2 regions of the Mycobacterium saskatchewanense genome follow, and region 1 is predicted to be linked to the other one. Evidence: predicted binding sites of a transcription regulator. Region 1 holds the regulator's gene; the other holds the start of a gene.
The links. The regulator LexA, encoded in region 1, represses DNA repair genes until DNA is damaged. The targets are predictions, from matches to a motif close to CGAACANNTGTTCG.
Positions count from the first base shown of each region.

Region 2: the regulator LexA is predicted to act here: its motif matches at 4,200-4,213, upstream of cofD (2-phospho-L-lactate transferase).

Region 1 is NZ_AP022573.1:5,872,338-5,879,825, reverse strand. It holds gene G6N56_RS27665 (alpha/beta fold hydrolase) at 1-699, shown strand, start outside; gene G6N56_RS27660 (peroxynitrite isomerase) at 752-1,237, opposite strand; gene nrdR (transcriptional regulator NrdR) at 1,273-1,737, opposite strand; gene G6N56_RS27650 (LysM peptidoglycan-binding domain-containing protein) at 1,899-2,393, opposite strand; gene lexA (transcriptional repressor LexA) at 2,685-3,383, shown strand; gene G6N56_RS27640 (LGFP repeat-containing protein) at 3,414-5,621, opposite strand; gene G6N56_RS27635 (acyl-CoA dehydrogenase family protein) at 6,113-7,273, opposite strand; gene hflX (GTPase HflX) at 7,454-7,488, opposite strand, start outside.
Region 2 is NZ_AP022573.1:5,126,339-5,133,826, reverse strand. It holds gene manA (mannose-6-phosphate isomerase, class I) at 1-112, opposite strand, end outside; gene G6N56_RS24005 (TobH protein) at 122-1,213, opposite strand; gene G6N56_RS24000 (phosphomannomutase/phosphoglucomutase) at 1,210-2,607, opposite strand; gene G6N56_RS23995 (DUF3499 domain-containing protein) at 2,684-3,145, opposite strand; gene G6N56_RS23990 (metallopeptidase family protein) at 3,324-3,746, shown strand; gene G6N56_RS23985 (WhiB family transcriptional regulator) at 3,768-4,103, opposite strand; gene cofD (2-phospho-L-lactate transferase) at 4,461-5,462, shown strand; gene G6N56_RS23975 (coenzyme F420-0:L-glutamate ligase) at 5,459-6,829, shown strand; gene G6N56_RS23970 (hypothetical protein) at 6,832-7,008, shown strand; gene G6N56_RS23965 (NUDIX hydrolase) at 7,005-7,488, shown strand, end outside.

The sequences.
Region 1 (7,488 bases):
CATTCCCTCGGCGGCGGGGTCGCGATGCAGTTCGCCTACCAGTTCCCGCATCTGGTGGAGCGGCTGATCCTGGTCGGCGCCGGCGGCGTCACCAAGGACGTGAACTTCGTGCTGCGATGCGCCTCCCTGCCGATGGGCAGTGAGGCGCTCGCGCTGTTGCGACTGCCCCTGGTGCTGCCGGCGGTTCAGGTCTTCGGACGGGTGCTGGGCACCATGCTGGGCAGCTCCGGGCTGGGCCGCGACCTGCCCAACATGCTCCGGATCCTCGACGACCTGCCCGAACCGACGGCCTCGGCGGCGTTCAGCCGGACACTGCGGGCGGTGGTGGACTGGCGCGGGCAGATCGTCACCATGCTGGATCGCTGCTATCTGACCGAGGCCATCCCGGTGCAAATCGTCTGGGGCGCCAAGGACTCGGTGGTACCGGTCCGGCACGCGTGGATGGCGCACGCCGCAATGCCGGGCTCGCGCCTCGAGATCTTCGAGGATTCCGGCCATTTCCCATTCCACGACGACCCGGCCCGCTTCATCGATGTCGTGCAGCGTTTCATCGACACCACCGAACCCGCCGAATACAACCAGGGCGCCCTGCGGGAACTGCTGCGCACCGGTGGCGGCGAGAAGACCGTCACCGGCCCCGCCCCCACCCGCGTCGCCGTCCTGAACGCGATGGGGTCCGACGAGCGCAGCGCCACCTGAGCTTTTTCAGGGCGAGTCGCCGGCGAGCGCGCCGGCCACCGACGACTGGCGTTCAGTGCCCTCGGTGCAGCACCGCGGCGAGGTGGTCCTGCAGGGGTTGGCCGACGGCGGCCATCCGCACGGTGTACGACAGCTGATCGTCGTCGACGCGGAAGGAACGACTCAGCGCGGTCACCTCTTTGGCGGTCGGGGTCAGCCCGATCGAGGTGGTCGACAGCTCCATGTCGATGCGGCCGCCGGTGGCCGAATACGTGCCGACCTCGATCTCGGTGATGCCGCTCGGGTGGGCAAGGACCAATTCGATGTGGCCGGGCCGCGGCACGCGGAGGTAGCCGGTCTCGGCGTGCAGGGGTTTGCCGTCGGCCACCGCCCGGGTCTTTTGCCCGTACGCCAGAAACGGCTTGCCGACGTGGGAGAAAACGACTTCTTCGAGATAGTCGAACGGCTGGATCGTCGGGTACTTGCCGGCTCCCCGACCGGTCCAGGTGCCCAGCAGGGGCGCCAACGACGCAAGGTCCGGATGCAAGTCGATGGGCATGCGAAAAACACTAGCCGCGCCGGGGCCGGAACCGGTCAGCTCGGGGTGGTTACCTTGCGCTGCTCGCGGAGCGCCTTGATCTCGCGCTCGAAGTCTTCCGCGGACGAGAAGGAGCGATACACCGACGCGAACCGCAGGTACGCCACCTCGTCCAGATCGCGCAGCGGCCCCAGGATCGCCAGGCCGACCTCGTGGCTGGGGATCTCCGGCGACCCCGCGGCGCGCACGGTGTCCTCGACCTGCTGGGCCAGCAGGTTCAGCGCGTCGTCGTCGACCTGGCGGCCTTGGCACGCCCGACGCACACCGCTGATGACCTTCTCCCGGCTGAAGGGCTCGGTGACCCCGCTGCGCTTGACCACGGCCAGCACGGCTGTCTCGACCGTGGTGAATCGGCGCCCACACTCTGGGCACGCCCGGCGCCGCCGAATGGCTTGGCCCTCATCGGTTTCGCGCGAGTCGATCACCCGAGAGTCGGGGTGGCGGCAGAAAGGACAGTGCATCACCGCTCCTTCGCCGCGCTGTCAACCGGATATCGCAGAACCCGAGCGTACCCGCGCCCGGCCATGCACGGCCAACGCAGCCGTACGCCGGGCACGGCTGTCGCGGTCGGGATCGAGGGGCGTTGGCGCGGACCAGGTTTGGTCGCGCGGGCGCAACGCCGTCAACCGACGGGCGCGATCAGGGTCTGACCCGCGACCAGCGTCGGTGAACCGAGGTCGTTGAGTTCACGGATGCGCTGCACTACCTGACGCTCCGGCGCGTCCGGCGCCACCCGGTGAGCGAGGTCCTCGAGGGACTCCCCGCCCTCGACACGCACGACGGCGAGCCGATCCGGCACATGCGCCGCCGCGGCCGGGGAGCTGCCGTTGAGCGCCTCGCCCACGTTGGCCACCAGGCCCAGCCACAGCGTGATCAGCCCGGCCACTACAGCCAGCCCGATGGTGGTCGCCAGCGTCACGGGCCGCCTGCGGTGAGGCGCGGCCGACACCCGGACGCCGGTGCCGTAATAGCTCGGCGGCGCGACCGCCGGCCTCGCCGGGCCGGGGCGGCGGGAGCGGGCCACCCCGTCCCGGCCGTAACGTTGGCCCTGCACCGGTCCGTTGACCGGGCGCCGCATGCTGCTGGTACGCGGCGAGAGTGTGTGGGTGATGGTCATCGCAAGTCCTCCGGTCAACTATGCCTCGCTCGTGTGTTCGACACTGTATCGCTTGTGTGTTCGATAACCGAACATGTGAGCGAAGCGTGTCGGACGAGCAGAACGCTAGATCACTCCACCGACAAGTTCGTCGGTCGCTATCACTGGCATGGAGTTGAGATACCCGGTACGCCGAAGAGTTACACCATTGTGATTCGCGTGCGTGCGGGTTGTTTTCCGGGGGTTTCCGGCACGACACGCCAGTCGAACACATGTTTGATTCTTCGTCGCGCGGCGGTTACCCTCAGTGCCATGAGCGACAGCAACGACACCTCGTCGGCGGCGCGGGGCGGCCGTGCGCCGTCTCTGGATTCAACGCTGACCGAACGTCAGCGCACCATTCTCAATGTCATTCGTGCGTCGGTGACCAGCCGCGGCTACCCGCCGAGCATCCGGGAAATCGGCGATGCGGTCGGCCTCACGTCGACCTCGTCGGTGGCCCACCAACTGCGGACGCTGGAACGCAAAGGCTATTTGCGCCGCGACCCGAATCGGCCGCGGGCGGTCGACGTCCGCGGCGCCGACGACGAGGTGGCGGCGCCGGCCACCGAAGTCGCCGGTTCCGACGCGCTGCCGGAACCGACGTTCGTCCCCGTCCTCGGGCGCATCGCGGCCGGCGGCCCGATCCTCGCCGAGGAAGCCGTCGAAGACGTCTTCCCGCTCCCGCGTGAGCTGGTCGGCGAGGGCACGCTGTTCCTGCTCAAGGTGGTCGGCGACTCGATGGTGGAGGCTGCGATCTGCGACGGCGACTGGGTGGTCGTGCGGCAGCAGCATGTCGCGGACAACGGCGACATCGTCGCGGCCATGCTCGACGGCGAGGCCACCGTCAAGACGTTCAGGCGCGCCGGCGGCCAAGTGTGGCTGATGCCGCACAATCCGGCCTTTGATCCCATTCCGGGCAACGACGCCACGGTGCTCGGCAAGGTCGTGACGGTGATTCGCAAGATCTGACTGACGGTCGACTCCTCTGCGCGGCGACCGTCAGTCGGCCTTGATGAACCCGTTGGCCCGCGCGACATCCTCGTTGGCCAACCAGATCTCGGCGAGCGTGTCGTGGTAGAGCGCGCTCCCCGGGGTGTAATACAGGCCGAAGCTGGCGTTGGCCTTGATCGGATACCCGTCGGGCACCTGGTAGGGGTCGTCCAGCGGTAGGTGGATCGTCGGTCGACCGGCGGGGACCGAGTTGGCTGCCACAATCGGCCAGGCGGCCGCATCGTCGTCGGCACCGTCGACCTCGATGGCCGCGTGCCGTCCGGTGGTCGGCTCCCCGGCCGGTCCGGCGTCGACCGGGTTGACGGCGCCGGAGACCTCGGCGTCGGGTGCGGCCGCCTCCGGCGTCACGAGATCGGTGTCGGCGTGCGGACCGGCGGCGTCCGGGTTTGCCCAGTCGCCCGCCTCGTCCACGTCGGCCGCGTGATCGTCCGCCAGGGCGACCTCGGTGTATTCGGCCGGCGGATAGCCGCCCTCGTCGGTGTCTGCGTCGGCATGCTCCGCGGCCTCGTCCTCCGCATAACCCGCCTCCGGGTAGCCGGCGCCGGGGTAGGCCTGGTCCAGATCGCCGTCCGACACGATCGGGATGGAGTCGGTGTCCACGGCATCGGGGTCCTCGGCCCCGAATTCGTTCTCGAAGTGGCCATATTCCGCCGCGTCCGGCGCACCGCCCTCGACCTCGGCTGCGCCGCCGCGTCGCCAGCTGACTCGCGGCGCCGGCTCGTGAATTTCCGGTGGGTGGACGTCGCCGGGCGGGTAATGCTCACCGGAGACGTCGGCCTCCTCGTGTCCCCAGCGCGGCTCAACGGCGGAGTCGTAGCCGACGTCCGCATCGCCCCCCGGCTGGTAGGGCGCAGCGCCGTGGGCGGCCCGGCGACGGCGCCACCCGAACGCGACCAGCACCGACAACGCGATCAGCACCAGCACCGGAACCGCCGCCAGCAGCCACCACGAATGCCAGGTGAACTTCTTGGCGTGGGACGGCGGCGCGGCCGCGCCGCTCGGCTGGTTCTGCCCGGGCACCTGCAGGCCGGTCAGCAGCGGCGCCAAGTTGGCCGGATCGGTGCTGAAAGTATTCTTCGACCGGTTCCACGAAATCTTGCCGCCGGCGAACTGCTGCGAGATCACGTCGCCGTCGAGGGCCTGATCGCCGACCGGCGCGCCCAGCTTGCCGGCCGCGCCGCGCAGCTTGTCCCACGCGACCTTCATGGCCCCGCGCACGACGAACGCGCCGTGATCGGCAGTCCAGAAGATCACCGGCTTGTCGGCCGCCGAAAACGTGCAGATCCGGCTGGCCGGTCCGATGCCGCCGTCGGATTCGTTGCCCACCGGAAAACCCAGGTCGCTGCCGACCGGCCCGCCCAGCGACTCGTACTTGGTCAGGACGTTGCTCTCCACGGCGTTGGCGCCGGTGGCCGGGCTGAAGAACACCTTGCCGCCGGCAAAGTTCTGGGCGATCCCATCGCCGCCGATGGGGTACTGCCCACCTTGCTTGGCGCCCAATGGACCCGTGGTTCCGCCCGCCGCGCGCCAGGCCATGTTGATGGCCGCCGTCGGATCGATCGGGACCTGCAGGCCCTTCAGCTGGTCGCCCAGGCCCGCCGGCTCGGTCGTGAACTGCTTGGTCTGCCGATTCCAGGACACCTGCCCGCCGCTGAACTTCTGCGACGTGACCTCGCCTTGGTAGGTCTCGTCGCCGACCGGAGCGCCGAGCACCCCACCCGAGCTGCCGAGCTTGTCCCACGCGGCATTCATGGCGCCGCGCACCACGAAGGCGCCGTGCTCGGCGGTCCAGAAGATCACCGGCCTATCGCTGGCCGAAAACGTCGCGACCCGGCTGTCCGGGCCGACGAGGCCGGGCACTTCGTTGATGGTCGGGAAGCCCAGGTCGCTGCCGGCCGGACCACCCAGCGACTCGTACTTGTCGAGGATCGGCCCGAAGACGAACTTCGCGCCGGTGTCCGTGGTGTAGAACATCTTGCCGCCGTCGAAGTCCAGCGCGAACCCCTCGCCGACCGGGTAGACGTCGCCCTTGCGGGCACCGAGCGGTGAGGTGTCGCCGCCGGCCTTCTCCCAGGCGGCCATGATGGCGGCCTCGGCGTCACCGATCGGCGACGCCAGAGCCACGGGCGCCAGCAATGCGGCGGCGAGCGCCGTGGTCACCAAACCGACCAGCGCGCTTCCGACCAGCCTGCGCATGTGCCCTCTGTGCCCTTTCACCAAGCCTCCCAGCCGACGGGCGCGGCCTCTGGATGCGACCACGCCCGTTCCGTGCAGACCCGGCGAGCGGGTCGTCTCCCCCCAACGGGAATCGATCCCTATACGACCCGCATCGCCACCGGGCTCGCACAACTTTGCCCCTGAGGAAGAGAAATGCGAAGTCAAATGACAAATAGTACAAAAACGGATACCGCACCGATGTCGAAATGATGCACGACTGCGCCCGAATCGCGGCCAACCGATTGCGCGCCGATCCGATTCGGTTATCGCATCGGCCGCCGACAATGGCGGTTTCCCCATGGCCGCGTGGTCACCGACGCACCAATAGACGCCGCGGACACTCGCATGACGGTGCGCGACCACACGATCGGCGTACGCGGACCACATGCGCCGACGGTACGTGAACGGCCTTACCGGGCGAGGGTCAACCCGACCCAAAGGCGCTGAATCCGGGCGAAATCCCCGCCGGATCAGACGCCGAGGCTGCGGCCGATGATCTCCTTCATGATTTCGGTCGTGCCGCCGTAGATGGTCTGCACGCGCGCATCCAGATAGGCGCGGGCAACGGGGTATTCGCGCATGTACCCGTAGCCGCCGTGCAGCTGCAGACACCGGTCGATCAGGTGCACCTGCTTTTCGGTGCTGTACCACTTGGCCATCGCGGCCTGCTCGGCCGTCAGCTTCTTGTCCAGGTGCAGCCGGATGAATTCGTCGACCATGATGCGGACCACGGTGGCTTCGGTCGCCAACTCGGCGAGCACGAAACGGCTGTTCTGGAAACTGCCGATCGGCTTGCCAAACGCCTTGCGCTCCTTGGTGTATTGGAGGGTCGCCTCGAGCACCTGCTCCATGGCCGCGGCCGCCATGATGGCGATCGAGATGCGTTCCTGCGGCAGGTTCTGCATGAGATAGATGAACCCCATGCCCTCCTGGCCGAGCAGGTTCTCGGCCGGAACCTTGACGTCGGTGAACGACAATTCGGCCGTGTCCTGGGCATCGAGGCCAACCTTGTCCAGGTGACGGCCGCGTTCGAAGCCTTCCATGCCGCGCTCGACCACGAGCAGCGAAAAGCCTTGCGCGCCTTTGTCCGGATCGGTCTGCGCGACGACGATCACCAGATCGGCGTTGATTCCGTTGGTAATGAACGTCTTTGAGCCGTTGAGCACGTAGTGGTCACCCTGCTTGACCGCGCGCGTCTTGATGCCCTGCAGGTCGCTTCCGGTTCCGGGCTCGGTCATCGCGATCGCGGTGATCAGTTCGCCGGTGCAGAACTTGGGCAGCCAGCGCTGTTTCTGCTCCTCGGTGGCCAGGGCCAGAAGGTAGGGCGCCACGATGTCGTTGTGCAAGCCGAAACCGATTCCGCTGTAACGCCCGGCGGTGGTTTCCTCGGTGATGATCGTGTTGTAGCGGAAGTCGGGGTCGCCGCCGCCGCCGTATTCTTCGGGCACCGCCATGCCGAGGAAGCCCTGTTTGCCCGCCTCGAGCCACACGCCGCGGTCAACGATCTTCGCCTTCTCCCATTCGTCGTGATAAGGGGCGACGTGGCGCTCGAGGAATGCCCGATACGACTCACGGAAGAGTTCGTGCTCGGGCTCGAAAAGAGTGCGCTGGTACTTGACGGCACCGCTCATGGCTGACCTCCGGCGAATGGGGACTCTGCCGCCCAACATATACCAACCGGGCGGTTGGTCGGCGGGGTGGCAGGTCGGGGCGGCTTCGCTGGGTCTCCGGCTGGGCGCGGGTCTCGCGCGACAGCGATACTGCACCCAGACCCACCCCACGGGTGTGTGCAGCTGCCGGTCTCGCGCGGGTCAGTGCGCGGAGAACTGCCGCAGGTTGGCCGCCA
Region 2 (7,488 bases), 750 kb from region 1:
ACCAGAGCTCAGCCTCAGGGTGCGCCGCCGGCACCGGGCGCCCGGTGAACTCGGCGATTGCCGTACGCGATCCCCATGCGTACGTCCGTAAGGCCCCGCGAAGCAGTTCCACTGTGAATGTCTATCCCCGCACCAGTCGCATGTAAACAGCGGCCATCTCCACCCGAACGGCCAATACTGCCAGTTGCTGCTCCGGGCTGACGGGGCCCCCCGGCGCCGGCGAGACCTCGGCGCCAGTCGAGCCTCCGGGCCCGTCGGTCTCGTCCTGCGCGGCGATCAGGTGGGCGTCGTCGAGGCCCGCGACGCGGGCGGCGACCACCGTGCGCTCGTCGGCCAGCGTCAGCACCAGCACGTGCAGCCGCTCCGGCAGCGGGCCGTCGATCTCCTCGTCGTGGAACAGGGCGTCGACCGAAGAACCGGCGGCCGACCCCCGCAGCGCCGTCACGGCGTCCGCGAGCCCGGAGGCGGCGACGACCTCGTGCGCGATTCGCAACAACACCGAGCTGCCGTGGCGCGCCAACGCAAGCGTCGCGGCGCAGTCGCCGGCCAGCGCCACCCGGCGACCGGCCATCCGCGCCGCCATCGTCTTGGCGGGATTGGTGAACAGGTCGCGGCCCGCGCTGTTGCTCAGCGTCTCGGCGTCCAGCCCGTCGGCGAGCGACGCCAGATCAATGCTCGGCCTGGGGTCCACGGCTTGCAGCGTCGCCAGGCCGGCGGCCAGGTAACGGCATAGCGCGAACTCATCGGAACCCCAGAGCCGCGGGGCCAGGACCGCCACGCGGCCCGCCGTGGAATCCCGCAGCGGCCCCTCATAGGGCGCCACGATGACCACGCGTGCACCGCGGCGCACCCCGGTCGCGGCAGCGCTCACCAGGGCCGGATCGCCGGGGTCGTCACCGGCGACGATCAGCACATCCAGCGGGCCGATCCAGGGCGGCGCCTCGGCGAGGAGCGCGATGGGCTCCGAGGCCGCGCCCCCCGACGTCGCGGCCAGGATGGCCCCGGCCGTCTCGGCGGTGCCCCGCCCGGCCACCCAGATCACGCTGCGGGGGCGGCCGTCGCCCCGCAGCGACTCGAGCGCGCCCTCCTCGACCGCGGCGGCGATCGCGCGCACCTGCGCGCCGGCCGACGACGCCGCCCGCAGCAGTCCCTCCCGGTCGGCGGCCAGCAGGCCTTCGGCGTCTTCCAGGTCGATCGCCCGCGCGGCGCTCATGGCGCCGCTTCCGCGTGGGCCGTTTGCGCGGCGATCTCGCCGCTGATCTGGGCAACCATCGCCTCGACGTCCTCGGCGGTGCGGGCCTCGACATTGAGCCGCAGGAGCGGCTCGGTGTTGGAGCTGCGCAGGTTGAACCAGCTGCCATCGCCGAGATCGGCCGTCACCCCGTCGATGTGATCGATGGACTGCACCCGGCCGCCGAACGACTTCAGCACGGCGTCCACGCACCGGGATGCGTCGGCCACCTTGAAGTTGATCTCGCCGGACGATTCGTAACGCTGGTAGTCGGCGGTCAGCTCGGAAAGCGGCCGTTCCTGTTCGCCGAGGGCGGCCAGTACGTGGAGTGCGGCCAGCATGCCGGAGTCGGCGCCCCAGAAGTCGCGGAAGTAGTAGTGCGCCGAGTGCTCCCCGCCGAAGATCGCGCCGGTCTCGGCCATCAGCGCCTTGATATAGGAGTGCCCCACGCGGGAACGCAGCGGTGTGCCGCCCCGCTCGGTGACCAGTTCGGGCACCGCACGCGACGTGATCACGTTGTAAATGATCGTGGCGCCGATCTCGCGGCCCAGCTCGCGGGCGGCCACCAGGCTGGTCACCGTCGACGGCGACACGACCCGGCCGCGTTCGTCGACCACGAAGCACCGGTCGGCGTCGCCGTCGAAGGCCAGGCCGATGTCGGCGCCGGTGTCGCGGACGTACTTCTGCAGGTCCACGAGGTTGGCCGGGTCCAGCGGGTTGGCCTCGTGGTTGGGGAAGGAGCCGTCGAGCTCGAAGTACAACGGCAACAGTGTGACCGCGCCGATCGCCCCGAGCACCGCCGGCGCGGTGTGGCCGGCCATGCCATTGCCGGCGTCGACTGCCACCCGCAGCGGGCGCAGGCCGGAGGTGTCGACCAGCGAACGCAGGAAGGCGCCGTAGTCGTCGAGCACGTCACGGTCGGTGACGGTCCCGGGTCGTCCCCGATAGGGCTCTACCCCGGCGATCACGTCGTCACTGATGGTGCGCAGGCCGCTCTCGGCGCCGACGGGCTTGGCCCCGGCCCGGCACAGCTTGATCCCGTTGTAGGCCGCCGGGTTGTGGCTTGCGGTGAACATCGCGCCGGGGCAGCCGAGTGATCCCGACGCGAAGTACAGCTCGTCGGTGGACGCCAACCCGATCCGCACGACGTCGAGGCCCTGGCCGGTCACCCCGGCGGCGAACGCGGCCGCCAGCGTCGGCGAGCTGTCGCGCATGTCGTGGCCGATCACCACCTGCGCGGCGCCCTCGCCGCGCATCAGCTTGGCGAACGCTGCGCCCAGGTCGGTGACGAGCGGCTCGTCGAGCTCTGCGCCGACCAGCCCGCGCACGTCATACGCCTTGACGACACGGTGGACGATCGCGGCGGGCCGAGACATGCCTTGGGCCTCCTGACGCCTGGGATCCTTACCTCTTGGCCGTCAGCCTATCGGCCCGCGGAAAACACGCGGAGCGTCAGTCGGCAGGATCGGGCAGCACGCGCAGATGGCCGCGGCGGCGTCCGGAGCGGTGCTCGGGCGGCGCGAGCACGCCGCCGCTCGGCGCAGTGGCGTGGGCGCCGGTGGCATGCAGGTGCGGATCACCGAAGGTGTCGAAACCCTTCAGCGGCGAACCGGTGCCGCCGCGGGCCACGGCCCGTTCGACGGGAGCGCCTTCCCGAACCGCGTCCGCCAGCGCGACGAGGTCGTCCTCGTCGGGGTTGCTGGGGATGGGCAGCGGGCCGGCGTGCCGCACCAGATCCCACCCTCGAGGGGCGGTGATCCGGCCGGCGTGGCCGACGCACAGGTCCCATGAATGGGGCTCGCGCGCGGTGGCGAGTGGGCCCACGACCGCCGTCGAGTCCGAGTAGACGAACGTCAAGGTCGCCACGGCGTAGTGCGGACACCCGGGCCGGCAACAGCGACGGGGAACGTTCACGCCGAAAGGCTATCGTGCGCAAACGCCGCCGAAGCGCCGGACACGCGCATCCGTTCGACCGGCGATGTCCAACCGTTACCATCGGCGCGTGGGCGATTCACGCAGCTCTCCGCGGAGCGATCGATCGGCGTCCGGTCGACGACCGGCCGCGCTCTGGCCGTCGCGGCGACGCCGGGAGATGCGGGGCCCGCTGCTGCCGCCGACCGTGCCGGGGTGGCGCAGCCGCGCGGAGCGTTTCGACATGGCGGTGCTCGAAGCCTACGAACCCATCGAGCGGCACTGGCAGGACCGGCTGTCCGAACTCGACGTGGCGGTGGATGAGATTCCGCGGATCGCGGCGAAGGATCCCGAGAGCGTGCAGTGGCCGCCCGAGGTCGTCGCCGACGGGCCGATCGCGCTGGCGCGGCTGATCCCGGCGGGCGTGGATGTCCGAGGAAACTCCACTCGGGCACGAATTGTGTTGTTCCGAAAGCCAATCGAGCGACGGGCTAAGGACACCGTCGAACTCGGCGACTTGCTGCACGAGATATTGGTGGCGCAGGTGGCCATCTACCTCGACGTCGACCCTTCGGTCATCGACCCGACGATCGACGACGACTGACCCCGTTGCCGGGGGCGCGTGTCAGATGATGCCGCGCTTGAGGCGCCGGCGCTCGCGCTCGGAAAGCCCGCCCCAGATGCCGAAGCGCTCGTCGTGTTCGAGGGCGTACTCAAGGCATTCGTGGCGCACCTCGCAGCCCAGGCAGATCTTCTTGGCCTCGCGGGTGGAGCCGCCCTTCTCGGGGAAGAAGGCCTCGGGGTCTGTTTGCGCGCACAGGGCCCGGTCCTGCCATTGGTCGGCGGGGGTCGGCTCCGGCTCGGGCTCGAAATCGACTGGGGCATCAGGGACCACAGTCAAGTGCGGCCGGGGAAGCGCGACGGGCGCTGGAGTCATGGTCGTCAGGGGAGTGTTTGCCATAACGCCCCGAAGGTGCTCGTAAGACATGCGGTCGTCCGCCTCCTCAGGTGGGTGGAGAGAGTGAGTAAGTCGCTCTGTTCTGATGTACAGACAATTCGAACAAGTGATCGAATCTCGGCCTGCGACACCGGAATCGGCCGGCCAACCGGGAAATGACACTGTTGTGATTAGACACGGGTTGACCTGCCGGGTCAAGCACTTCGGCGCATTTCCATATCATCTCGTGACCGATTTTCGGCGTTTCCGTTGTTTTGTAAATTCGGCGTGTCCATCACACCGGTCGCGTACCTTCCGGCGTTGCCGGAACGGCCCGCCGCGCCTGTGGCCGAACGGTGCCGAACGGTACTGTCATCCGGTGTGAAGGTCACCGTTCTGGTCGGCGGCGTCGGCGGCGCCCGTTTCCTGCTGGGTGTTCAACAGCTGCTCGGGCTGGGGCAGTTCGCCGAGCAACAGGGTCCGGATACGGTAGCCAACGGCCACGAGCTGACGGCGGTCGTCAACGTTGGCGACGACGCCTGGATCCACGGGCTGCGGGTCTGCCCGGATCTGGACACCTGCATGTACACCTTAGGTGGAGGTGTTGATCCACAGCGAGGGTGGGGGCACCGCGACGAAACCTGGCATGCCAAAGAGGAATTGGCGCGCTATGGTGTACAGCCGGATTGGTTCCAGCTGGGCGACCGCGACCTCGGGACGCACCTCGTGCGCACGCAGATGCTCAACGCCGGCTATCCGCTGTCGCAGATCACCGCCGCGCTGTGCGACCGCTGGCAGCCGGGCGCACGGTTGCTGCCGGCGAGCGACGACCGCTGCGAGACACACGTCGTGATCACCGACCCCGCCGACGGCGGCCGCCGGGCGATCCACTTCCAGGAGTGGTGGGTGCGCTACCGCGCGCAGGTGCCGACCCACAGCTTCGCGTTCGTCGGCGCCGAGAAAGCCAGCGCCACAAGCGAAGCGCTGACCGCCATCGCCGAAGCCGACGTGATCATGCTGGCCCCGTCGAACCCGGTGGTGAGCGTCGGGGCCATCCTCGCGGTCCCCGGCATCCGCGGCGCGCTGCGCGCCGCTCGCGCCCCGATCGTGGGCTACTCCCCCATCGTCGGCGGAAAGCCGTTGCGCGGCATGGCCGACGAGTGCCTCACGGTCATCGGCGTCGAGTCCACCGCGGAGGCCGTCGGCCGGCACTACGGGGCGCGCCGCGCCACCGGGATCCTGGACTGCTGGTTGGTGCACGAGGGCGACCACGCCGAGATCGAGGGCGTCGCCGTGCGCTCGGTGCCGTTGCTGATGACCGACCCGAAGGCGACGGCCGAGATGGTGAGCGCCGGGCTCGACCTTGCGGGCGTGACGGCGTGACCGGTCCCGGTCCAACGACGCCGCCGGGCGGCGAACACGGCACGGCCGCGACCATCGAAATCCTGCCCGTGCCCGGGCTGCCCGAATTCCGGCCCGGCGACGACCTGGGCGCGGCCATCGCGGCGGCCGCGCCCTGGCTGCGCGACGGGGACGTCGTCGTGGTGACCAGCAAGGCGGTATCCAAGTGCGAGGGCCGGCTGGTCCCGGCGCCGCGCGACGCCGAAGAGCGGGACGCCCTGCGGCGCAAGCTGGTCGATGACGAGGCGGTGCGGGTGTTGGCCCGCAAGGGCAAGACCCTGATCACCGAGAACCGGCTGGGGCTGATCCAGGCCGCCGCCGGCGTGGACGGATCCAACGTGGACCGCGACGAGCTGGCGCTGCTCCCGGTCGATCCCGACGCGAGCGCCGCGGCGCTGCGCGGCGTGCTGCATGAGCGGCTCGGCGTGCAGGTGGGCGTCGTCGTCACCGACACGATGGGCCGCGCTTGGCGCAACGGTCAGATCGACGCGGCCATTGGCGCCGCCGGTGTGGCTGTGCTGCACGGCTATTCGGGGGCCGTGGACCGGCACGGCAACGAACTTCTCGTCACCGAGGTGGCGATCGCCGACGAGATCGCGGCCGCCGCCGACCTGGTGAAGGGCAAGTTGACGGGCGTGCCGGCGGCGGTCGTGCGCGGACTCGCCGTGACCGACGACGGCACCACCGCCCGGCAGTTGTCCCGTCCCGGCCCCGAAGACCTGTTCTGGCTCGGGACCGCCGAGGCTGTCGACATGGGGCGGAGGCAGGCCCAGCTGTTGCGCCGGTCGGTGCGCCGGTTCAGCGACGAGCCGGTCCCGCCGGAGCTGATCACCGGCGCCGTCGCCGAGGCCCTGACCGCACCGGCGCCCCACCACACCCGGCCCGTCCGGTTCGTCTGGCTGCAGACCCCCGAGATTCGCGCCCGGCTGTTGGACCGCATGAAGGACAAGTGGCGTGCCGACCTCGCCGGCGACGGCCGGCCCGCCGACGCCGTCGAACGGCGGGTGGCGCGCGGCCAGATCCTCTACGACGCACCCGAGGTCGTCATCCCGTTCCTCGTGCCCGACGGCGCCCACACCTATCCCGACCCGGCGCGCACCGCCGCCGAGCACACCATGTTCACCGTCGCGGTGGGAGCCGCCGTCCAGGCCCTACTGGTCGCCCTGGCGGTGCGCGGGGTGGGCAGCTGCTGGATCGGCTCGACGATCTTCGCGGCCGACCTGGTGCGCGCGGAGCTCGGACTGCCCGCCGAGTGGGAGCCATTGGGCGCCATCGCCATCGGCTACGCCGCCGAGCCGGCGGGCCCTCGCTACCCGGCCGGCCTCACCGACCTGTTGATCCGGAAATAGCCATGACGGCGTTCGCGGGCAAGGCGGCGGCTCCCGCCGACAAGGTCCGCGGCGGCTACGACTCGCCGGCCCCGGTGGTCCGCTGCATCGCCCCGTTCGTCGTCGCGAGCACGGTGGCCCACTGCCGCGCGGCCTGGCGTGCGCTGCGGGACCGCCGGAAACGGCGGGGCGCCCGGTGAGCGTCAGGGATTCGGCGATCGCGCTCCTCGCCGGCTGGGCCGCGCCGGACCCGGCGCAGGATTCGCTGCGGCACGCCGTCCTGGCATTCGTGCACGCCCGCCCCGACGCCTGCCGCCGTGACTGCGTGCCCGGCCACGTCACCGCGTCTTCGCTGGTCCTCGACCACACCGGCACCCGGGTGCTGCTGACGCTGCATCCGCGCGTGGGCCGCTGGGTGCAACTCGGCGGACACTGCGACGACGGTGACCGCGACATCGTCGCCGCCGCGCTGCGGGAGGCCACCGAGGAGTCGGGCATCGACGGCCTGCGGATCGATCCGGAGCTGGCGGCCGTGCACGTGCACCCCGTCACCTGCTCGCTGGGCGTGCCGACGCGGCACCTGGACCTGCAGTTCGTGGCCCACGCGCCGGCCGGGGCGCGGATCGCGATCAGCGACGAGTCGGACGACCTGCAGTGGTGGCCGGCCGGCGCGTTGCCGC